3 regions of the Lactobacillus sp. WILCCON 0059 genome follow, and region 3 is predicted to be linked to each of the others. Evidence: predicted binding sites of a transcription regulator. Region 3 holds the regulator's gene; each other region holds the start of a gene.
The links. Region 3 encodes NrdR, which represses ribonucleotide reductase genes. Its sites were predicted from a motif close to ACACNATATATNGTGT; they were not measured.

Region 1 (6,662 bases), 1.5 Mb from region 3:
TAGTATTAGTATATGAGGCGTATGTGTATATGAAGAGATTAGAAAAAGGGGTCATCGGTCTGATCCTGGTCATTTTTGCCGGCACGGCGATTATGGCCTTTAGCAGCGGTGGCCAGAAAGCAGAAAGCAGTTCAGACGCCTTCGATACCTCAGAGTACCAGAAGGCAGTCAAGTCAACGGACAACCACCACTTCAAGAACTTGAAGGTGGAATTGACCGGCAAGAAGAGCAAGATTACTGGCATCCTGCCCAAGTCACCAACCACGATCAGCCTGCTCAAGCAGTGGAAGAAGAAGAAGGTTGACTTGAATTTCAAGGCCAGCAAGAAGGACGGCTTGCTCGTCAGCACGCAGAAGGTTAACCTGCCAACCCCTAAGGGGCAGGAATTGACCCACGCCATTACGGGCGAGATCGGCTATGATCCAGCCAGTGACAAGCTGCTGATTTTTGCCAGCGACAAGAACTACAGCCAGGGCTTCTACCCCCTGGGCCGCTTGAAGAGAAACGGCCCAAGCTCAGTATCTTTGAGCGCTGGCCAGGATCCGCTGGAATTCAGTTTTACAGATTAAGCAGAAGGACTTTCATTTTTATGGAAGTCCTTTTTCTTTTGCTGTGACTTTCTTTTCATAATTTTTAACCAGGTTCAAACTTTTTTAATTAAGTAAAGCTTGCACTTTGGCCAAACTTGTTTTATTGTTAATTATGAAAAAATAATTGACGATATATTAAAAAGCAAGGAGGAATCTTTGATGAGAAAAGTAGCAGTGATCGGCATGGGACACGTTGGGGCCACGGCAGCCTTTATTCTCTTTACCCACGGGGTAGCAGACGAATTGGTCTTGCTGGACAAGAATGAGACCAAGTGCCAGGCTGAATGGGGCGACCTGCGCGACACCCTGGGCAGAAATGACTTCTACGTCAACGTCAAGTGGGGCGACTGGAAGGAATTGGCGGACACCGACTTGATCATCACCGCTTTTGGTGACGTGGCGGCCTCAATCACGACTGGTGACCGTTTCGCGGAATTCCCGATCAACACCAAGAACGCGGTTGAAGTTGGCCAGAAGATCAAGGACAGCGGCTTCAAGGGCGTCATCATCAACATCTCCAACCCTTGCGACGTGGTAACTTCTATCTTGCAAAAGGTGACCGGCCTGCCAAAGAATCAAGTCTTTGGGACCGGGACCTTCCTGGATACTTCCAGAATGCAGCGGGTCGTCGGGGAAAAGTTGGGCCAGGACCCAAGAAACGTGTCCGGCTTCAACCTGGGCGAGCACGGGTCCAGCCAGTTTACGGCCTGGTCAACCGTCTGGGTCAACAACCGGCCAGCCAAGGACCTCTTCAATGAAGAAGAGAAAGAAGAAATGGACCGCTTGAGCAAGGACAATGCTTTCAAGGTTGGCAAGGGCAAGGGCTACACTTGCTACGCTGTTGCTACCTGCGCGGTTCGTTTGGCCAGAGCAGTCTTCTCTGACGCCAAGTTCTACGGCCCAACCAGCTGCTACGTTGAATCCTTGGGGACCTACATCGGCTACCCGTCAATCGTTGGCAAGCATGGGGTAGAAGAAGTACCAGTTTTGGATTTGCCAGCTGATGAACAGGCCAAATTGGAAGCTTCCGCCAAGAAGCTGAAGGACAGTCTGGCCAGTTTGGAATAAAAAATCAAAAACTTTAAAAGTAAAGTCAAGATGTTAGAAAATCCTCCCGTCAGGGAGGATTTTTGTTATAATAAACTAAATTACAAAAAGTAAGTAACATGTTTGACAGGAGGCAAAAAATGACTTTGCACGGTTTGGAAGATACTTACGAATTGGCCAACGGGGTCAAGATTCCCGTGATTGGTTTCGGGACCTGGCAGACGCCAGATGGCGACGTGGCTCAAGAAGCAGTTGAAGCAGCCTTGAATGCCGGCTACCGGCATATCGACACGGCCGCGGCTTATGGCAATGAGGCGAGCGTGGGCCGGGCCATCAAGAAGAGCGGGGTTAAGAGGGGCGACTTGTTCGTGACCAGCAAGCTCTGGAACGGGTCCCACAGCTATGAAGGAGCCAAGGCCGCTATTGACGACAGCCTGCTCAAACTAGACACGGACTACCTGGACCTGTACTTGATCCACTGGCCAAATCCGGTTGCTGTCCGGGACCACTGGGCAGAAGCCAACGCGGAAGCCTGGCGGGCCATGGAAGAAGCTGTTCAGGCTGGCAAGATCCGGGCGATCGGTGTTTCCAACTTCCGCCGCCACCACCTGGAAGCCCTCTTGAAGACGGCAGAAATCAAGCCTGTGGTCAACCAGATCTGCCTTAACCCAAATGACCTGCAAGCGGAAGTAACGGCCGCTAACAAGGAATATGGCCTTTTGAGCGAGGCTTACAGTCCTTTGGGGACGGGTGGCCTTTTGGGCAATGAGACCATCAAGGCAGTTGGGGCCAAGTATGGCAAGTCCAGCGCCCAGGTTTTGATCCGCTGGTCCCTGCAGCATGGCTTCTTGCCGTTGCCAAAGTCAGTCCACCCGGACTACATCGAGGCCAACGCCGAAGTCTTTGACTTTGAACTTACCGAAGACGACATGACCAAGCTGGATGGCCTGCAAGGGATCGGGCAGCCGGTTTTGGATCCGGACCAAGCTGAATTTTAGCGAAAAACTGAAAATTTTTATGAAAAAGACTGCACAACGTACCAGAAACCTGTCTGGTATTTATGCAGTCTTTTTGTATATATTCGCAAAAGCCGAACGAAAATTGCAAAAATTTTTTTGAAAAAATTTTTTCGGTGGCTGAAGGCTTACGGGGTTTGAATTGAACCGACATACATTTTCTCGTGTTCGCCTGGTTACACGATACTAGATATTGTGTTTCACAGGAAGACTGCTAACATATGGAGTGCTTAGAAAATAATGAGACAAGCAGAAAGGATCTGAGAAGATGAGTGAAGAAATATCGCTCTCGGCTGAATTTGTCGACCGGGTGAAAAAGAGTGTAAAACCCCACTGGGGCAAGCTGGGCTGGGTAACCTACAAGCGGACCTATGCCCGCTGGCTGCCGGAAAAGGGGCGGAGTGAAAACTGGGATGAAACCGTCAAGCGGGTGGTTGAAGGAAACATCAACCTGGATCCCCGGCTCAAGGACTCCCCAAGTCTGGAACTGAAGCAGAGCCTGACTGAAGAAGCTGAACGGCTCTACAAGCTGATCTACGGTTTGGGTGCGACGCCATCTGGCCGGAACTTGTGGATTTCCGGGACCGACTACCAAAGACGGACCGGGGATTCCTTGAACAACTGCTGGTTTGTGGCTATCCGCCCGCAAAAGTACGGGGACAGCAAGATTGTGCCCAGCTATCTTAGCAAGCAGGAAAAGGCTGTCTCCATGCCTTTCTCCTTCCTCTTTGACGAACTGATGAAGGGGGGCGGGGTTGGCTTCTCAGTTGCCAGATCCAACATCAGCCAGATCCCCCGGGTCGATTTTGCCATCGACCTGCAGCTGGTAATCGACGAGACCAGTGAATCTTACGATGCTTCCGTCAAGGTTGGGGCCGTTGGCAAAAATGAATTGGTCCAAGATTCTGACAGCATCTACTACCGCCTGCCGGACACCCGGGAAGGCTGGGTTTTGGCTAATGCCCTCTTGATCGACCTCCACTTTGCCCAAACCAACCCGGACCGCAAGCAAAAGCTGATCCTGGACTTGTCTGACATCCGTCCTTACGGGGCAGAGATCCACGGTTTCGGCGGCACGGCTTCCGGCCCAATGCCTTTGATCTCCATGCTGCTGGACGTCAACGAAGTCTTGAACAATAAGGCCGGCGGCCGTCTTACGGCTGTCGATGCCACTGACATCTGCAACTTGATCGGCAAGGCAGTCGTGGCTGGCAATGTCCGCCGGTCAGCCGAACTGGCCCTGGGCTCAAACGACGACCAGGACTTCATTTCCATGAAGCAGGACCAGGAGAAGCTGATGCACCACCGCTGGGCATCCAACAACAGCGTGGCGGTTGACTCAGCCTTCAGCGGCTACCAGCCAATCGCTGCCGGGATCCGGGAAAACGGGGAGCCGGGGATCGTGAACCTGGACTTGTCCAAGAACTATGGCCGGATCATTGATGGCTACCAGGCCGGAATTGACGGGGACGTGGAAGGGACCAACCCTTGCGGGGAGATCTCCCTGGCCAACGGGGAACCTTGCAACCTCTTTGAAGTCTTCCCGCTGATCGCGGAAGAACAGGGCTGGGACCTGCAGGAAGTCTTTGCCTTGGCGGCCCGCTACACCAAGCGGGTAACTTTTAGTCCTTATGACTGGGAAATTTCCCGGGAAATAATTCAAAAGAACCGCCGGATCGGGATCTCCATGTCCGGGATCCAGGACTGGCTCTTGACCAGACTGGGCAACCGGGTGGTCACTGGCTTCAAGGATGACTTTGACCCGGAAACCCATGAAGCCATTAAGGTGCCAGTCTACGACAAGCGGGCCATCAAGGCGGTTGATCACCTTTACAAGGCAGTGGTCAAGGCTGATCAGGCCTACAGCAAGACTTTGGGCTGCAATGAATCAATCAAGCACACCACGGTCAAGCCGTCAGGCACGGTGGCTAAGCTGGCCGGGGCCAGTGAAGGCATGCACTTCCACTACGGTGCTTACTTGATCCAGCGGATCCGTTTCCAGGATTCTGACCCGCTTTTGCCAGCCTTGAAGGCCTGCGGCTACCGGACGGAAGCAGATATCTACACGGAAAACACGACCTGCGTGGAATTTCCGATCAAGGCGGTAGGGGCGGATAACCCTAACTTTGCTTCAGCCGGCACGGTTTCAATCGCGGAACAATTTGCTACCCAGGCCTTCTTGCAGACTTACTGGTCGGACAACGCGGTTTCCTGCACGATTACTTTCCAGGATTCTGAAGCAGACCAGGTTGAATCCTTGCTCCGCCAGTACCGCTTCATCACCAAGTCGACCTCGCTTTTGCCATACTTTGGCGGATCGCTCCAGCAAGCGCCAAAGGAACCGATCGACAAGGAGACTTATGAAAAGCGCAGCCGGGAAATCACCGGCGACGTGGAAGAGGTCTTTAGCCAGCTGAATAGCGACGTCAAGGACCTGGAACTGGTCGACCAGACTGACTGTGAAGGCGGTGCCTGCCCGGTTAAATAAGACAGGCAAATTAGAAACAAAAGACAAAAAACAAAACTGAAATAAAAAACGGGAGAAACAAACAATGAAAAAGAAGATTTTAGCAGTCGTAGTTGCCTTGGCAGCCTTCGTTGGTCTTTTTGCCAGCCAGCCTGTCCAAAAGCAAAGCGTGCAAGCAGCTAAGACCACCAAGCAAATCAGCGTGACCTATACTTTGAAGGACACGACCAAGGCCAAGAACAAGCAGACTGTAGCCAAGAAGACCTTCAAGGTCAAGAAAGGGACGAGCGTCTTCACTGTTTTGAAAAAGGCCTGGAAGGTCAGCTACACTAAATCTTCATACGGCGTCTTCATCACCAAGATCAAGGGGCTGGGCGACGAAAAGAAGAAGCTCTACTGGACTTACACAGTTAACGGCAAGATGGCCAAGGTAGCGGCTGACAAGGACAAGCTGACCAAGAACAAGTCCAAGGTTGTCTTCACTCTGAAGCAATACTAAGATGCAGACCAAGGAACGCTACCAGCTGCAAAGGCTGACCCTGCTGGCCCTGCTAACGGCGATGTGCGTGGTTTTGCGGATCTTTAAAATTATCGATATCCCCAATGTCCAGCCAGTGACTGATATTATCATGCTAGCCACGCTGGAACTGGGGGCAGGGACGGGGATTCTCCTGGCCGTTTTGGTCATGGTGATCTCCAACATCTTCCTGGGCTTTGGAATTTGGACCTTGCCGCAGATTTTTGCCTACGCGGCCTGCGCCTTGACCGTGGCATTATTTGCCAGGCTTTTGCCGCTGAAAAGCCGGAAATTCTACTGGCTGCAGGAGCTCCTGGTCGGCTTTCTGGGCCTGGAATACGGCTTCTTCGTCAGCCTGGGCATGGCTGGCTGGGGCGGCTGGGCAGCTTTCATCGCCTACTGGGTCAGCGGCCTGACCTTTGACTTGTATCACGCCGCCGGCAACCTGGCCTTTTATCCTATCCTTTATCTGCCATTGATTTTGGGCCTGGACCGGTTTAAAAAGAAAGCAGGGTGGAAGCAAAATGCTCAAAGTCTACACTAAAGTCGGCGACCAGGGGAAAACCAAGCAGGTTACCGGCAAGATGGTTGCCAAATACACCCCGCAGATCCAGACACTGGGAGCTCTCGATGAGCTGCAGTCCTGGCTGGGGGTTACGGTGGCCAACCTTTCTCCGGCCTGCCAGAGATTGGAAGAAAAGCTGATCAAGCTGGAGCGGGAACTGTATGAATTGCAGGCTGACCTGGTGGTCAAGCGGCACCATACGATTACTTTGGCTGAAGTGACTTACATGGAAGAGCAGATTGATGCCTGGACGGAAGAATTGCCGGAAATGAAGGAATTCATCCTGCCTGGCGGGTCAAAGACCAGCGCCAACCTCCAGTATGCCCGGGCACTGGCCCGGACCAGCGAGCGGGTCTGCGTGCTGTATGCGGACGAAAGCGGGGAGGTCAAGAGCGACAGCCTCAAGTATCTAAACCGCCTGTCAGACTACCTGTTCGTCATGGCTCGCTATGCCAACCTT
Region 2 (6,662 bases), 1.4 Mb from region 3:
CCTCCTTGATCCAGCCACGGATGTCGTCGTCTACCCCCCACATGACCTGGGGCGGGGCGGTAATGCCGTACTTGGTCATCAAGGGAAACATGGAGATTTCTTTTCTGGTGTAGTGCTTGTCCACTTGAGCCAGGTCAGCCAGCTCCTGCTTGATTTTTGCCAAAAGTTCCGGCTCTTCCTTCTCTTCATACTTGGCCAGGTCTGGCAAAAGGGCATCGTTGACCAAAGAGGTCAAAACGACGTTCTCCTGCTTCAAAGTCTGGACCGGGTGGCCGGGCCGGGCAAAGGCATCCCCCACTTCCTGCTCGCCGATCGACCCCCGGAAGACTTCCGCGTGAACCGTGCACAAGTTCTGGATTTCCTGGGGGTTGAGGCCGCCGGCGATCAAGGCCCGCTCAGCTTCCGTGATTTCCTTGACCGAGACTGAGGAAAAAGCTTCATTGAACATAGCCTTGGCCTGGTCAAAGTCCCCTTTTTCTTGCAAAAGGCGCAAGATCTCCAGCAGCTTCTCCTGCCGCTCTTTTAAAGACATGGTCATTACTCAGTCACCTCGTATCCCTTCAAGCGCAACTTCTCCTTGACCTCTTCCAAGTCAAAGCCCATGGCCCGGCAACCCATTGGCAGGGTCATCAGCCGGCCCACCGTGTCCAGCATGCCCGGAATCTTGATCCGGTTGAAGCCAATCTCAGCCATGTCCTCAATAAATTCCGGATACTGGTCAGCGAAAGTCTTGATCGGCTGGTGGAGGTTGATCTCCTTAGCCGCCGGAGCCGGCTCTTCCTTGATGCCCAGCTGCTTTTTCGCTTGCTCGCTTAAGCGGTCCGGGGTCCAGACCGGGTACCAGACCAGCTTGATGTCCACCTGCTTGATGGCGTCCAGCTGGCCTACGGCCTGGCGGATTTCCCGGTTGAGGTAGTCGTTTAAGGGGCAGCCGGCCGTCGTCAAAGTCATGGTCACCAGGCAGTTGCCCTCATCATCGATGTCGACTCCGTAGATAAGGCCCAGGTCGACCACATTGACCAGGAGCTCCGGATCGATGACGGTCTGCAGCTGGCAGATAACCTGGTTAACCAAGGCGCGTTTTTCTTCGTCCATTTTTTCCTCGCAAAAAAACTATCTCTGCAGCTTGTCCCAGATGACCGGGTGCAGGTCCGGGGTCTTGAGGGACTTCTGCACGTCGATGATCCGCTGGTTGCTGGACCCTCTGAACTGCAGGGTCAGGTCCTTCAAGTTGTCCATGAAGCGGCCGTCGACCAGGATGTCCAGCTTCTTGAGCATTTCCACCTTGTCCGGCGTCTCCTTTAAGAGTTCCTCCCAGGTATAGCCGGACCAGGACCAGATGTCCTTGCTGTGGCCGTATTCGGCCCGGACCCGGTCGATGATCCGGTTGCAGACCCAGGTGTTCAAAAAGGGTTCCCCGCCAAGCAAGGTCAGCCCTTGGACATAGGACTGGCCGATGTCCGCGATGATCTGGTCTTCCAATTCCTGGGTGTAGGGGCGGCCGTAGTTGAAGTTCTGGGCAGCCAGGTTGTAGCAGCCCGGGCAGTCAAAGAGGCAGCCGGACACGTATAAGGAGCAGCGGACCCCTTCCCCGTCAACGAAGTTGAAGGGCTTGTAGTCGGCAATCTTGTGCTTGCTGTAGTCTTCTGAGATCCATTCGCCCGGCTTGGGATTCTTGGGCTGGCGCTTCATCTTCCGGGGCTTGGCCGTCTGACCGGCATTTTTAGCCTTGTACTGGTTGGCATCAACAAAGACCGTTTCCCCGCCGACGCTGATCCGGATCAAGTTGTCCCGGACGTCAGGGCCTTCTTGCTGATTCTTGTCTTTCTCTGGCATCGTGCTTCTCCTTTGCTCTCGATAAAAAATAGGCAGGAAAGATTCCTGCCTATTAGTATAATTCTTTTCGTTTAGTATTGGCTGTTCTTCTGCTTTTCCAGGCTGGCTTCCTCGCTGACCATGCCCAAGCTCATGTGCTTGGCCCGGTGGGCGATTTCTTCATGCCGGCCGTGAACCATTGGCCGCTTCAAAGGATTGCCCAGGTAGCCGCAGGTCCGCTTGACGCAGTCGCAGGTTTCCGGGTTGTGGTTGCCGCATTGCGGGCATTCAAAGCCCTTGGCGGTTGACTTGAACTCGCCGGCAAAGCCACATTCGTAGCACTTGTCGATTGGCGTGTTGGTACCCAGGTAGCCGACTCTGTCGTAAGCCCAGTCCCAGACAGCTTCCAGGGCGGCCGGGTTTTGCTTCAGGTTCGGGTATTCGCAGTAGTGGATGAAGCCACCAGCAGCGTAGTATGGGTAGTCCTTTTCAAAGTCCAGCTTTTCAAATGGGGTCGGGTGCTTGCGGACGTCGTAGTGGAAGGAGTTGGTGTAGTATTCCTTGTCCGTGATGTCCTTGACCTTGCCGAACTTTTTCGTGTCCAGGCGGCAGAAGCGGTCAGTCAGACTTTCGCTTGGCGTGGAGTAGACGCTGTAGTGGTAGTGGTTCGGGTCTTCCTTTTCCCACTTGGCGCAGGCATCGTGCAGCTTCTTGACCACTTCCAAAGTGAAGGCCTTGGCTTCCGGGTTCTTTTCCCAGTTTGGCCCGTAGAAGACCGTGCCGACTTCGTAAAGGCCGATGTAGCCCAGGGAAACCGTGGCCCGGCCGTTCTTGAAGAAGTCGTTGACGTCACCGTCATCGCCAACACCTTTGCCAAAGGCACCGTATTCGTACAGGGTCGGAGCGTTGACCGGCTTAGCTTCAGTGACCTTCTTAGCCTTGTATTCGCAGGCTTGCCGGCCCAGTTCCAGGCGGTCATTGAAGATTTCCCAGAAGCGGTCCATGTCGCCCTGGCTTTCCATGGCGATTCTTGGCAGGTTCAAGGTAACCACGCCCAGGTTCATCCGCCCGGAGTTGACTTCCTGGCCATTTTCATCCTTCCAGCCCTGCAGGAAGGACCGGCAGCCCATTGGGGCCTTGAAGGAGCCGGTGATGTCGATGATCTTGTCATAGCTCAAAACGTCTGGGTACATCCGCTTGGTAGCACATTCCAGGGCCAATTCCTTAACGTCGTAGTTCGGGTCACCTGGGTGCAGGTTCAGCCCTTTCTTCAAAGTGAAGACCAGCTTCGGGAAGATGGCCGTCCGGTGTTCCCGGCCCAGGCCTTCGATGCGGACCTTCAGGATGTCCTTTTGGATTTCCTTTTCAATCCAGTTGGTCCCCAGACCGAAGCCCAAGGTGGTAAAAGGCGTCTGCCCCTGGCTGGAGAACATGGTGTTGATCTCGTATTCCAGGCTCTGCATCGCGTCGTAGATGTCCTTTTGGGTCCGCTTCTTGGCAAAAACCTTTACCTTGTCTTCGTCGTCGATGAATTCGCGCCCTTCTTCCAGGTGCTTTTCGTAGTTCTTTTCAGCAAAAGGCGCCAGAACTTCGTCGCAGCGGTCAAAGGAGCAGCCGCCGTATTGGCTGGAAGCAACGCTGGTGATGATCTGGGCTACCTGGCTGGTGGCCACCCGGATGGAGTTCGGCACTTCCACGAAGGCATTGCCGATCTTGAAGCCGTGGTTGAGCATGTAGTCAAAGTCGATCAGACAGCAGTTGGACATTGGTGAAAGGGGCGTGTAGTCCAGGTCGTGCCAGTGGATGTCCCCGCGCAGGTGGGCCTTGGCGATGTGCTGAGGCATCAAGGTCAAGCCAACCGTCTTGCCCACAGTCCCGGCCGTTAGGTCACGCTGGGTGGCAAAGACGTCAGAGTCCTTGTTGGCATTTTCGTGGACGATGCTTGGGTCCTTGTCGACCAGCTTGGCCAGGCGCTGCTTGGTGTCAGTTTCTGCCTTCCAGTCAGCTTCGTCTTCCTGCCGCTTGGCTTCGTATTCCTTGGCTTCATTCAGATAGCCCAGTTCGTTCAAGCTGGCTTTAAAAGCATCGTGGACCTGAACGGCGTCAACCGTGTAGGCGGCCAGCTTGGCGTAAACCTTGCTCAAAACGGCAGCCTTGATTTCGCTGTCTTCCAGGCCAAGTTCGTCCAGAACCATTTCCAGCTTGAACTGCTCAAATTTAAATGGGGCACCGTCGCGCTTGATGAACTTCTTTGGCGCATTGGCAAAATCCAGGCTCACGGCTTCTGCTGCTGGCTTTAACATGACAATCAACCTCTTATCTCTCAAAAATACTTTACATTTTTTACATCCAGCCCCTGGGGCCGGTTAAGCGAGTTACCCACAAGCAGTAGACTATCTTGTGGATTAAGTGTGGATAACCACCACATCTTGTTTTGTTTATGAGATAAGCATAGCACAAAATACCAGATCTTGTGGTCTATACAAAGACGCATTTGTGTTAAATGACAGAGCAGAATTCAGTTGCCACGGGACTTTGGGCCCGTATATTTTTAAAAAAAGAATATTTTGTTCGGACAAATATTTTTGTCCTTTTGGCAAAGTCCTTCGAAAATTTCAAAAAGATGAAAAAACGTCTAGAGAAAATCAAGAAATTCCAGAATACAACTGTTCTATGTTTCGCCAACTGAGCCAGCAGAGTCTTAGATATTTCAACACAGTCGATTAGCAAACGAAAGTCTCTCACCGCGGGAGACTTTCGCAGTGAGTCCGTATAGACTATTTTTTTGTATAGTACCCTCATCCTCAAATTTTTTGAGACTGGCGGGCAATCTTTTTTAAGTGGCAATATTTGACAATAACGACATAAAGTGATAATCTGTTTTATGTCGATAACAACATTTATGAAAGGTGGAAAATAATTATGGCAAATTTAAATCACATGGACAAGCAATTCAAAACATTGGATGACTTTTTAGGAACGCATTTCATTTATACGTATGATAATGGCTGGGAATATGAGTGGTACGCTAAGAATGATCACACGGTCGATTATCGAATTCATGGCGGAATGGTTGCTGGACGTTGGGTTAAGGATCAGCCTGCGCATATTCATCAATTAACTGAGGGCATTTATAAAGTTGCTTGGACCGAGCCAACGGGAACCGATGTTGCCTTGGATTTCGTTCCTAATGAACATAAGCTTAACGGTACGATCTTCTTTCCAAAATGGGTACAAGAACATCCAGAGATTACAGTCTGCTTCCAAAATGAACATATTGATTTAATGCATGAATCACGTGAAAAGTATGAGACTTATCCAAAATTGGTGGTTCCTGAATTTGCAACAATTACCTATATGGGCGATGCTGGTCAAGATAATGATGAAGTTATCAACGAAGCTCCTTATGCCGGTATGACCGACGATATCCGCAATGGTAGCTTCTTTGATGAAAATTATCATCGCTTGGCTAAATAGCTTGTTATATAATATTTTGCAGAATCAGATCGGAAAGGATGCTGCAAAATGCCGCAAAAAAGGATACTCCCTTATGTTATTATGGGGATTCTGCTTAATAAGGACTGTACCGGAAAGCAGATTATGGATGAGTTTCGCTTTGACATTGGAGAATTCTGGCAATCATCACATAGTCAGGTTTATCCAGAGCTAAAACGCATGGAACAAGATCATTGGATTGAAAGCTATTCAATGAAAGGTAATGATAAAGAGATACATTATCATTTAACAGCTAAAGGTTATGAAGTTATTAATAGTTGGTTGATGGAACCTGTTGATAAGTTGCCGGTATCCAAAGACCTATTTTCCTTAAAGATATTTTTCATCAATGACTGTAATGATCCGAGACTAGAAAAACTGTTTGACCACCAGATTCAATTGGTCAGCGACAGTCTTAATCATCTGCGCAAGCGTCAGCAAGCATTATTCAGCAGCCAAGAACAGATTGATCAACAATATGGACATTATTTGATTTTAACTCGCGCGATCAGCCGGCAAGAAAATCAATTGGTCTGGTTGGAAGATAAATTGAATAATCGGTAATGAAAAGAGCAATCGCGGTATGAGTCTGGGAAAAACTAGGCTCTAGATAAATAAAAAAGGTGAAACTCGATGTAATATTTCGAGCTTCACCTTTTTTGCTTGCTGGACAGCTAATATTTTTATTCGTTAGAGTCTTTTTCTCCAGACTCTTGTAACATCATTTCTTATTTATCGAAGTACTGGCCCTTGTTGACCTGGAAGTAGGTCTTGAAGCGCTTGTAGTAGTTGTGGAACATGTACTTCATCAAAAGCCAGCGCTTAAAGGAGCTGTCTTGATCGTAGAAGACGGTCGTCCCTACCTGGCCGGCGTCGATCAATTTTAAGGCCGCCTGCTTGGCCTCGTTGTCAACGGCGTATTCCTTGAAGATCTTCTCCGGCACGCCCAGCCAAAGCATGTGGCTGCTTTCCAGTTTGTTGGCGTAGACGGTCTCCTGGCCGGCCAAGGAGTCTTCAGCGTAGTCTTCCACGTACCACTTGGCCAGGTTGTAGCCGTTCAAGGTCACGTAGAAGCTGGACCGGCCTTGGCGGAGGTTGATTTCAAAGAACTTGTACTGGCCGTCGCGGGCATCGTACTTGATGTCGAAGTTGGCCATGCCGACATAGTTGATCTTCTCCAAGAAAGTCTGGACGGTCTCGTAGAGCTTTTCATCATAGGCCGGCAAAATAGCCATGTAATTCCCGATTGACTGCGGAGTCGGGTCTTCCAAGAGTGGGTGGCCCAGGCACATCATCTTGACCTGGTGGTGCTTGTCCACATAGGCGTTCAAGACCCGCATGTTGGAGTCATC
Region 3 (6,662 bases):
AAGAATGCCAAGATTCCGGCAGATGATTCAGCCTTCTTCAACCACCTGGCCGGAAAAACCGCGGCTATCGCGGCTTTGAAGGACAGTCTTTTAAGCAAGCTGAAAGAGCACGAGCAAGACGACCTCTACGACTCGATCGAATTGCCAACGGCTCGCGTTTTGGCCAAGATGGAAATGAACGGGATCAAGGTCCAGCCTTCCCGCTTAAAGGAACTGGAAAACGACTTTGCTGTCCGTTTAAAGGACCTGGAAGAGAAGATCTACAAGGAAGCCGGGGAAGAATTCAACTTGAATTCACCAAAGCAGCTGGGCGTCATCCTTTTTGAAAAGCTGGGCCTGCCAGTCATCAAGAAGACCAAGACCGGCTACTCCACTTCAGTTGAAGTCTTAAACCAATTGAAAGAACAAAGCCCAGTCGTCAGCGACATCCTGGAATACCGGCAGATCTCCAAGATCCAGTCTACCTACGTCAAGGGCCTCTTAGACGTCATCGATGAGCGTGACGGCCGCATCCACACCCGCTATTTGCAAACTTTGACGGCAACTGGCCGCCTGTCTTCAGTTGACCCTAACCTGCAAAACATCCCAACCAGAACGGAAGAAGGCAAGCAGATCAGAAAGGCCTTTGTCCCATCAAGTCCGGATGGCTATATCTATTCCTGCGACTATTCCCAAATCGAGCTCCGGGTTCTGGCCCATGTTTCAGAAGATCCGAACATGCAGGAAGCCTTCAAGACCGGCTACGACATCCACGCCCACACGGCCATGAAGATCTTCCACTTAAAGAGCGTTGACGAAGTAACGCCGCTCCAAAGACGGCGGGCCAAGGCTGTCAACTTCGGGATCGTCTACGGGATCTCTGACTACGGCCTTTCCAAGAACCTGGATATCTCCCGCAAGCAGGCCAAGGAATTCATCGACGAATACTTTGACCAGTACCCAGGCATCCAGGCCTACATGGACCGGGCCGTTAAAGACGCCAGAGAAAAGGGCTACGCGGAAACTATCATGCACCGCCGCCGCTATCTGCCAGATATCCACGCCAAGAACTTCAATGTCCGCTCTTTCGCGGAAAGAACAGCCATCAACTCCCCAATCCAAGGGTCAGCTGCCGACATCATGAAGATTGCCATGATCAATATGCAAAAGAAGCTGGATGAACTAGGGTTAAAGACCAAGATGGTTGTTCAGGTCCACGACGAATTGATTTTTGACGTGCCAGCTGATGAATTAGAAACGATCCAGAAGATTGTCCCGTTAGTCATGCAGTCAGCCGTTAAGTTGGACGTGCCTTTAGTCGCTGATGCCGGCTGGGGCCATGACTGGTATGAAGCAAAGTAGGAGGTAAAAAATGCCAGAAATGCCTGAGGTTGAAACGGTCCGCCGGACCCTGCGGCCCTTGGTCGTGGGCAAGACGATCGACCATGTCGATATTTGGTATGACAAGGTCATCACCGGCGACCCGGAAGCTTTTAAAAAGGAGTTAAAGGGCAAGACCTTTACTGCTGTTGACCGCTATGCCAAATTCCTGCTCTTCCGTTTAGGCGACTTGACCGTCGTTTCCCATTTGCGGATGGAAGGCAAGTACCACTTAACGACTTGGGATGCACCAGTAGACAAGCATGAGCACATGCAGTTTGCCTTTACTGACGGAAGTGCTCTCCGCTACGCGGATGTTCGCAAATTCGGCCGCCTGCAGCTGGTGGAAACTGGAACTGAATTCCAGATTACGGGCTTGAAGAATTTAGGCCTTGAAGCAAATACGCCAGAATTTACCCTGGACTATTTTGCAAAAGGCTTGAAGAAGAGGAGCCAGGGAATCAAGACCCTGCTCATGGGCCAGACCCTGGTGGCAGGTCTGGGCAACATTTATGTTGATGAAGTTCTCTGGCAAAGCCAGATCAACCCTTTGATCCCTGCCAACGAATTAACTGAGGACCAGGTCAAGCGGCTCTATACAGCCATCAATGAAACCATTGAAGAAGCTACCAAATGCGGAGGCACGACCGTACACAGCTTCTTAAACGCTGACGGAGAAGCCGGCCACTATCAAGAAAGGCTCAAGGTCTACGGCAAGGAAGGACAGCCATGCCCGCGCTGCGGGGAAAACTTCGTCAAGATCAAGATCAGCGGGCGGGGGACCACCTACTGCCTGCATTGTCAAAAGAGGTAGAGCAGCAGATGACTTTTTATCTGGGACTGACCGGCGGGATTGCCACAGGCAAGTCGACCGCCAGCCGGATATTAAAAGATATGGGCTGCCAGGTTATCGACAGCGACGCCATTGCCCACCAGCAGGCCGAAGTTGGCCAGGTCTCCTGGCAAAAGATCTTAGAAGAATTCGGGCCGGACTTTTTTAATAAAGATAAGACTTTAAACCGGAAGAAGCTGGGCCAGTATGTCTTTGCCAATCCTGATGCTTTGAAAAGATTGTCTGAAATTACCCAGGGCGAGGTCTTAAAAGAAGTTCAAAAGCAGATGAAGAACAGTCAGGCTTCTGTCTGCGTCATCGACGTGCCCCTGCTCTTTGAAGCTGGCTGGCAGGACTACTTTGACGCTGTCCTCTTGATCGCGGCGCCGGAAGAAGTAGAACTAGAGCGTTTGATGGCGCGGGACTCTTTAAGCCAAGCAGAAGCTAAAAGGCGGATGAATGCCCAGCTGCCATTGGGGGAAAAACGCCTGTTGGCTAGCTATGTGCTTGAAAATACTGGTACAATAGAAGAACTAAGAGAGAAATTGAGCAATCTGCTGAAAACTATCGCGTGAAAGGAGCTTCAACATGCTTTGTCCAAATTGCCATCAAAACGCCTCCCGGGTTATTGATTCCCGGCCGACTGACGAAGGGCGGACCATCCGCCGGCGGCGAGAATGCGAAAACTGCGGCTACCGCTTTACGACTTTTGAACGGGTGGAACAGTCACCACTTTTGGTGATCAAGAACGACGGCACCAGAGAGGCCTTCAGCCGGGAAAAGATCCTGAACGGGGTGGCGGCTGCCTGCCAGAAGCGGCCGGTAACCAGTGAACAGCTCAACAAGCTGGTCGACAATGTTGAAAACCGGATCCGAGCTAAAGGAGTCAGCGAGATCTACTCCAAGGAAATCGGGGAATTAGTCATGGACCAATTAGCCGACATCGACGACGTTGCCTACATCCGCTTTGCCTCCATCTACCGCCAGTTCACTGACATGTCCAGCTTCATGAAGACCATGGAGGACATGATGGACCGGCACAGCAAGGCCAAGTAGTCCATGTACGAGAATTCCAATCCGCGTCTGCGCTACGTCGTTTTAAATGAGCTGCCAGGCCAATCCGGCCAGGGGCAGGTCTTGATCAAGCTCTACCAGCCCTTGATCGGGGCTTTAGGGGTTGCCCTTTACCAGACTCTGGTCCAGGACTTTGATCCTTACCGGTCCTTGTCTGCTTCAAGTGCCCTGTACAGCTTGCAAGAAGACCTGGACTGCAGCCTCCGCCAGCTCTGGCAGGCCCTGCATAAACTGGAAGCTGTGGGGCTCTTGAAGACCTATGTCAGCCACAATCTCCGCTTGGGGGATATTTTGGCTTTTAAGCTGCATGCCGTGCCGGATGCCAGTGAATTTTTCAACACTTCGCTGTTAGCCAGCCTCTTAAAGGAAAAAGTTGGCGGTGTCCGCTTCAGCCAGCTTTCCCGGGAATTTGCCAAGCAGGCCCAGGTCAAGGAGCGGCAGCTGGACAATCTAGAAGAAGTTTCCGCTTCATTTTTTGAAGTCTTCCGCCTGCCGGAAAATGAGGCCATCAATCCTTCAGAAGATGTCCAAAAGGCAGCTGAGGAAAATGCCAGCCAAAAGACTGAAGATGCCCAGGTCAATTTAAAGCAGATCGACTGGCAGTACTTGAAAGACCGCTTCGCGACTTACCAGATCCCGGAAAGCGAGATCGACCGGCAAAAAGACGAAATCCGGTCCATCATGGAGCTTTACGGCTTAAGCGAGGAAGAGTTTATCAACGAAACCCTGCCGACCCTGCATGGCAGCTACCAGCTGGATGCCGCGGCGATTAGAAAGAGCCTCAACTACAACTACAAGGCTGACCACCGCCGCAAGCAGGTAATCAAGCGCCAGGAAGAAAAGCAGGACCGGCCAAGCGTGGACCAGCAGGACCAGGAGCTTTTAGACCTGGTTACCTCTAAGACGCCGATTAATTTTTTGGATGACATGAAGCTGGAGAAGGGCGGCTTTACCACGGCCAGAGAGCGGCAGATCGTCAACAACCTGGACAGACAGATTCACTTGAACCATGGCTTGATCAATGTTCTGGTCTACACCTGCCTCAACTACCAGCCAGTTTTGACCCAGGATTTGGCCAACAGGATCGCCAACGACTGGCTGCAAAAGGGAATCACGACCCCGGAAGCCGCCATCAAGCATCTGCGCGATGGAAAGAAGCAGGCCCAGGCAGGGCAAAAGAAGAACTACTCAGCGGGCAACCGGCGGCTTGAAAAGGGGACTGACTGGAACAAGAAGCAGTTTGTCCAGCCGGTCAATATTTCAGATGAAGACTTGCGGAAGATGCTGCAGGGGCCGGACAAGAAAGACAAGTAAGGGTGATTAGATGAGAGCAATTGGCGACATGTTGAGTGAAGCGGCTAAGGCCGCGGCAGCCAAGAACGGGCAGGATTTTTCGGCGGAATCATTTGAAAAGATGAAAAAGCAGGTTTTCGCTGACCCTGACGTCCGGGCTTTTCTTACTGCCCACCAGGACCAGCTGACCAAGGAGAGCGTGGACGCCAGCTTTGCCAGCCTCTATGAATACTGCCAGCAAAAAGACGGCCACGACAAAGTGATCAGCGGTTATTTGCCTGAGCTTTTTATGGAGGGACCCCTAATCGGGATCCGCTACCAGGCCAGCCAGGCTAAGCAGCGCCGGGACAAAGAAGAAGCGGCCAAGCGGCGGATTGAGCTGATTGACTTGCCGGAGAAATTGCGCCGGGTCAAGTTAGAAGACTTGGACGTGGCAGTTGAGCGCAAGCAGGCCTTGTTTGAAGTAGGGGCCTTTTTGCAGGCTTACCAGAGCAATCCCCACGCCAAGGGCCTCTATTTAAGCGGAGACTTTGGGGTCGGGAAGACCTACATTTTAGCGGGCCTGGCCAACCGGGTAGCGGAAATGGGGGCCAAGGTGATCTTTTTGCACATGCCGACCTTTATCGCGGGCCTGTCCAGCCACTTTGGCGACAACAGCCTGCAGGCTGAAATCCAGCGCCTGGCTGCTTGCGATGTCTTGATTTTGGACGACATTGGGGCAGAGACCCTCAGTCCCTGGTCAAGAGATGACGTTTTGGGCGTGATTCTTCAGGCCCGGATGGACAATGACCTGCCGACCTTCTTCAGCTCCAACTTTGACATGGATACGCTTGAGAGCCACTTTAGCGCGACCAAGAATGCAGATGACCCGGTCAAGGCGGCCCGGCTGATGCAAAGAGTACGCTATTTGGCTAAAGAAGTGGTCGTTTCTGGGAACAACCGCCGCCTGCAGTAATTTTTTGAAAAAAGTGGCAAAAAAGCCTTGTCTTATTTGGGCAAGGGGGTATAATCGAAAAGTAAATAGAAGACATGATTCCTCCCGCTTCAGAGAGAGGGGCCCCGTTCTGAAAGCCCCCATTTGGGAGGAACCCCACCTTCTATGACCCCAAAAGATAAATGACAAGGTTGGACGCCGTTATCAGTCCAATAAGAGAGGCCGCTTGAGGCCTGAATTTTGGGTGGAACCACGATGATTAATCGTCCCGAGCATGTATTTGTGCTCGGGACTTTTTTGTTTTTGGAGGATTTAAACCAATGAGTTTTGCTTTGACTCTGCCAGATGGCTCAAAGAAAGAATTTGACGCAGCCGTTTCCGTTGCTGACCTTGCTTCCAGCATTTCAACTTCCCTGGCTAAGAACGCCGTTGCCGGCAAGGTTGACGGGGAAATCAAGCCCCTTGACTTCCAACTGGACGCTGACCACGAAGTTGCCATTTTGACCAACAAGGACGCTGAAGGCTTGAGCGTTTTACGGGCAACTGTTGCCTTCGTTTTGGAAGCTCTGGTTAAGGACAAGTACCCGGAAATCAAGCTGGGCCAAGCTGAAATTTCAGAAGACGGCTTCTTCATCGAAACTGACAAGGAAGACCAAATCAAGGTTACTGAATTGCCAGACTTGGAAAAGGCCCTGCAAAAGGCCATCAAGAACGGCGAAGCCATTGAACACGTACAAGTAGCTAAGAGCGAACTGGCTGAAGCCTTCAAGGACGACCCATACAAGAGCGAACTTTTGGCTAAGGAAGGCGACGTGGTTGACGCCTACAAGCTGGGTGACTTCGTTGACTTTGGTTTTAGCGCCCTTTTGCCAAACACTGGCAAGATCAAGAAGTTCAAGCTTTTGTCAGTAGCTGGTGCCTACTGGAAGGGCAAGAGCTCAAACCCAATGCTGCAAAGAATCTTCGGGACTGCCTTCTTCAAGGAAGCTGACCTGGAAGCTGACCTCAAGCGGCGGGCAGAAATCAAGGAAAGAGACCACCGGACTATCGGCCGGGACCTGGACCTCTTCTTCGTTGACCCTAAGGTTGGGGCAGGTCTGCCATACTGGATGCCAAAGGGTGCTACTATCCGCCGGATCATTGAACGCTACATCGTGGACAAGGAAGTCG

Region 1: the regulator NrdR is predicted to act here: its motif matches at 2,837-2,852, upstream of nrdJ (ribonucleoside-triphosphate reductase, adenosylcobalamin-dependent).
Region 2: the regulator NrdR is predicted to act here: its motif matches at 4,235-4,250, upstream of nrdD (anaerobic ribonucleoside-triphosphate reductase).

The regions. Positions count from the first base shown of each region.
Region 1 covers NZ_JBUBHN010000001.1:89,604-96,265, forward strand. The annotation lists gene ACYVUT_RS00460 (hypothetical protein) at 30-569, shown strand; gene ACYVUT_RS00465 (L-lactate dehydrogenase) at 750-1,658, shown strand; gene ACYVUT_RS00470 (aldo/keto reductase) at 1,778-2,635, shown strand; gene nrdJ (ribonucleoside-triphosphate reductase, adenosylcobalamin-dependent) at 2,922-5,141, shown strand; gene ACYVUT_RS00480 (DUF4430 domain-containing protein) at 5,206-5,619, shown strand; gene ACYVUT_RS00485 (ECF transporter S component) at 5,621-6,181, shown strand; gene ACYVUT_RS00490 (cob(I)yrinic acid a,c-diamide adenosyltransferase) at 6,162-6,662, shown strand, end outside.
Region 2 covers NZ_JBUBHN010000001.1:243,878-250,539, reverse strand. The annotation lists gene ACYVUT_RS01225 (DUF438 domain-containing protein) at 1-538, opposite strand, end outside; gene ACYVUT_RS01220 (iron-sulfur cluster assembly protein) at 538-1,095, opposite strand; gene nrdG (anaerobic ribonucleoside-triphosphate reductase activating protein) at 1,114-1,836, opposite strand; gene nrdD (anaerobic ribonucleoside-triphosphate reductase) at 1,908-4,118, opposite strand; gene ACYVUT_RS01205 (phenolic acid decarboxylase) at 4,756-5,292, shown strand; gene ACYVUT_RS01200 (PadR family transcriptional regulator) at 5,341-5,874, shown strand; gene ACYVUT_RS01195 (carboxylate--amine ligase) at 6,039-6,662, opposite strand, start outside.
Region 3 covers NZ_JBUBHN010000001.1:1,613,150-1,619,811, reverse strand. The annotation lists gene polA (DNA polymerase I) at 1-1,341, shown strand, start outside; gene mutM (DNA-formamidopyrimidine glycosylase) at 1,352-2,173, shown strand; gene coaE (dephospho-CoA kinase) at 2,182-2,766, shown strand; gene nrdR (transcriptional regulator NrdR) at 2,780-3,247, shown strand; gene ACYVUT_RS07585 (DnaD domain protein) at 3,251-4,579, shown strand; gene dnaI (primosomal protein DnaI) at 4,590-5,513, shown strand; gene thrS (threonine--tRNA ligase) at 5,813-6,662, shown strand, end outside.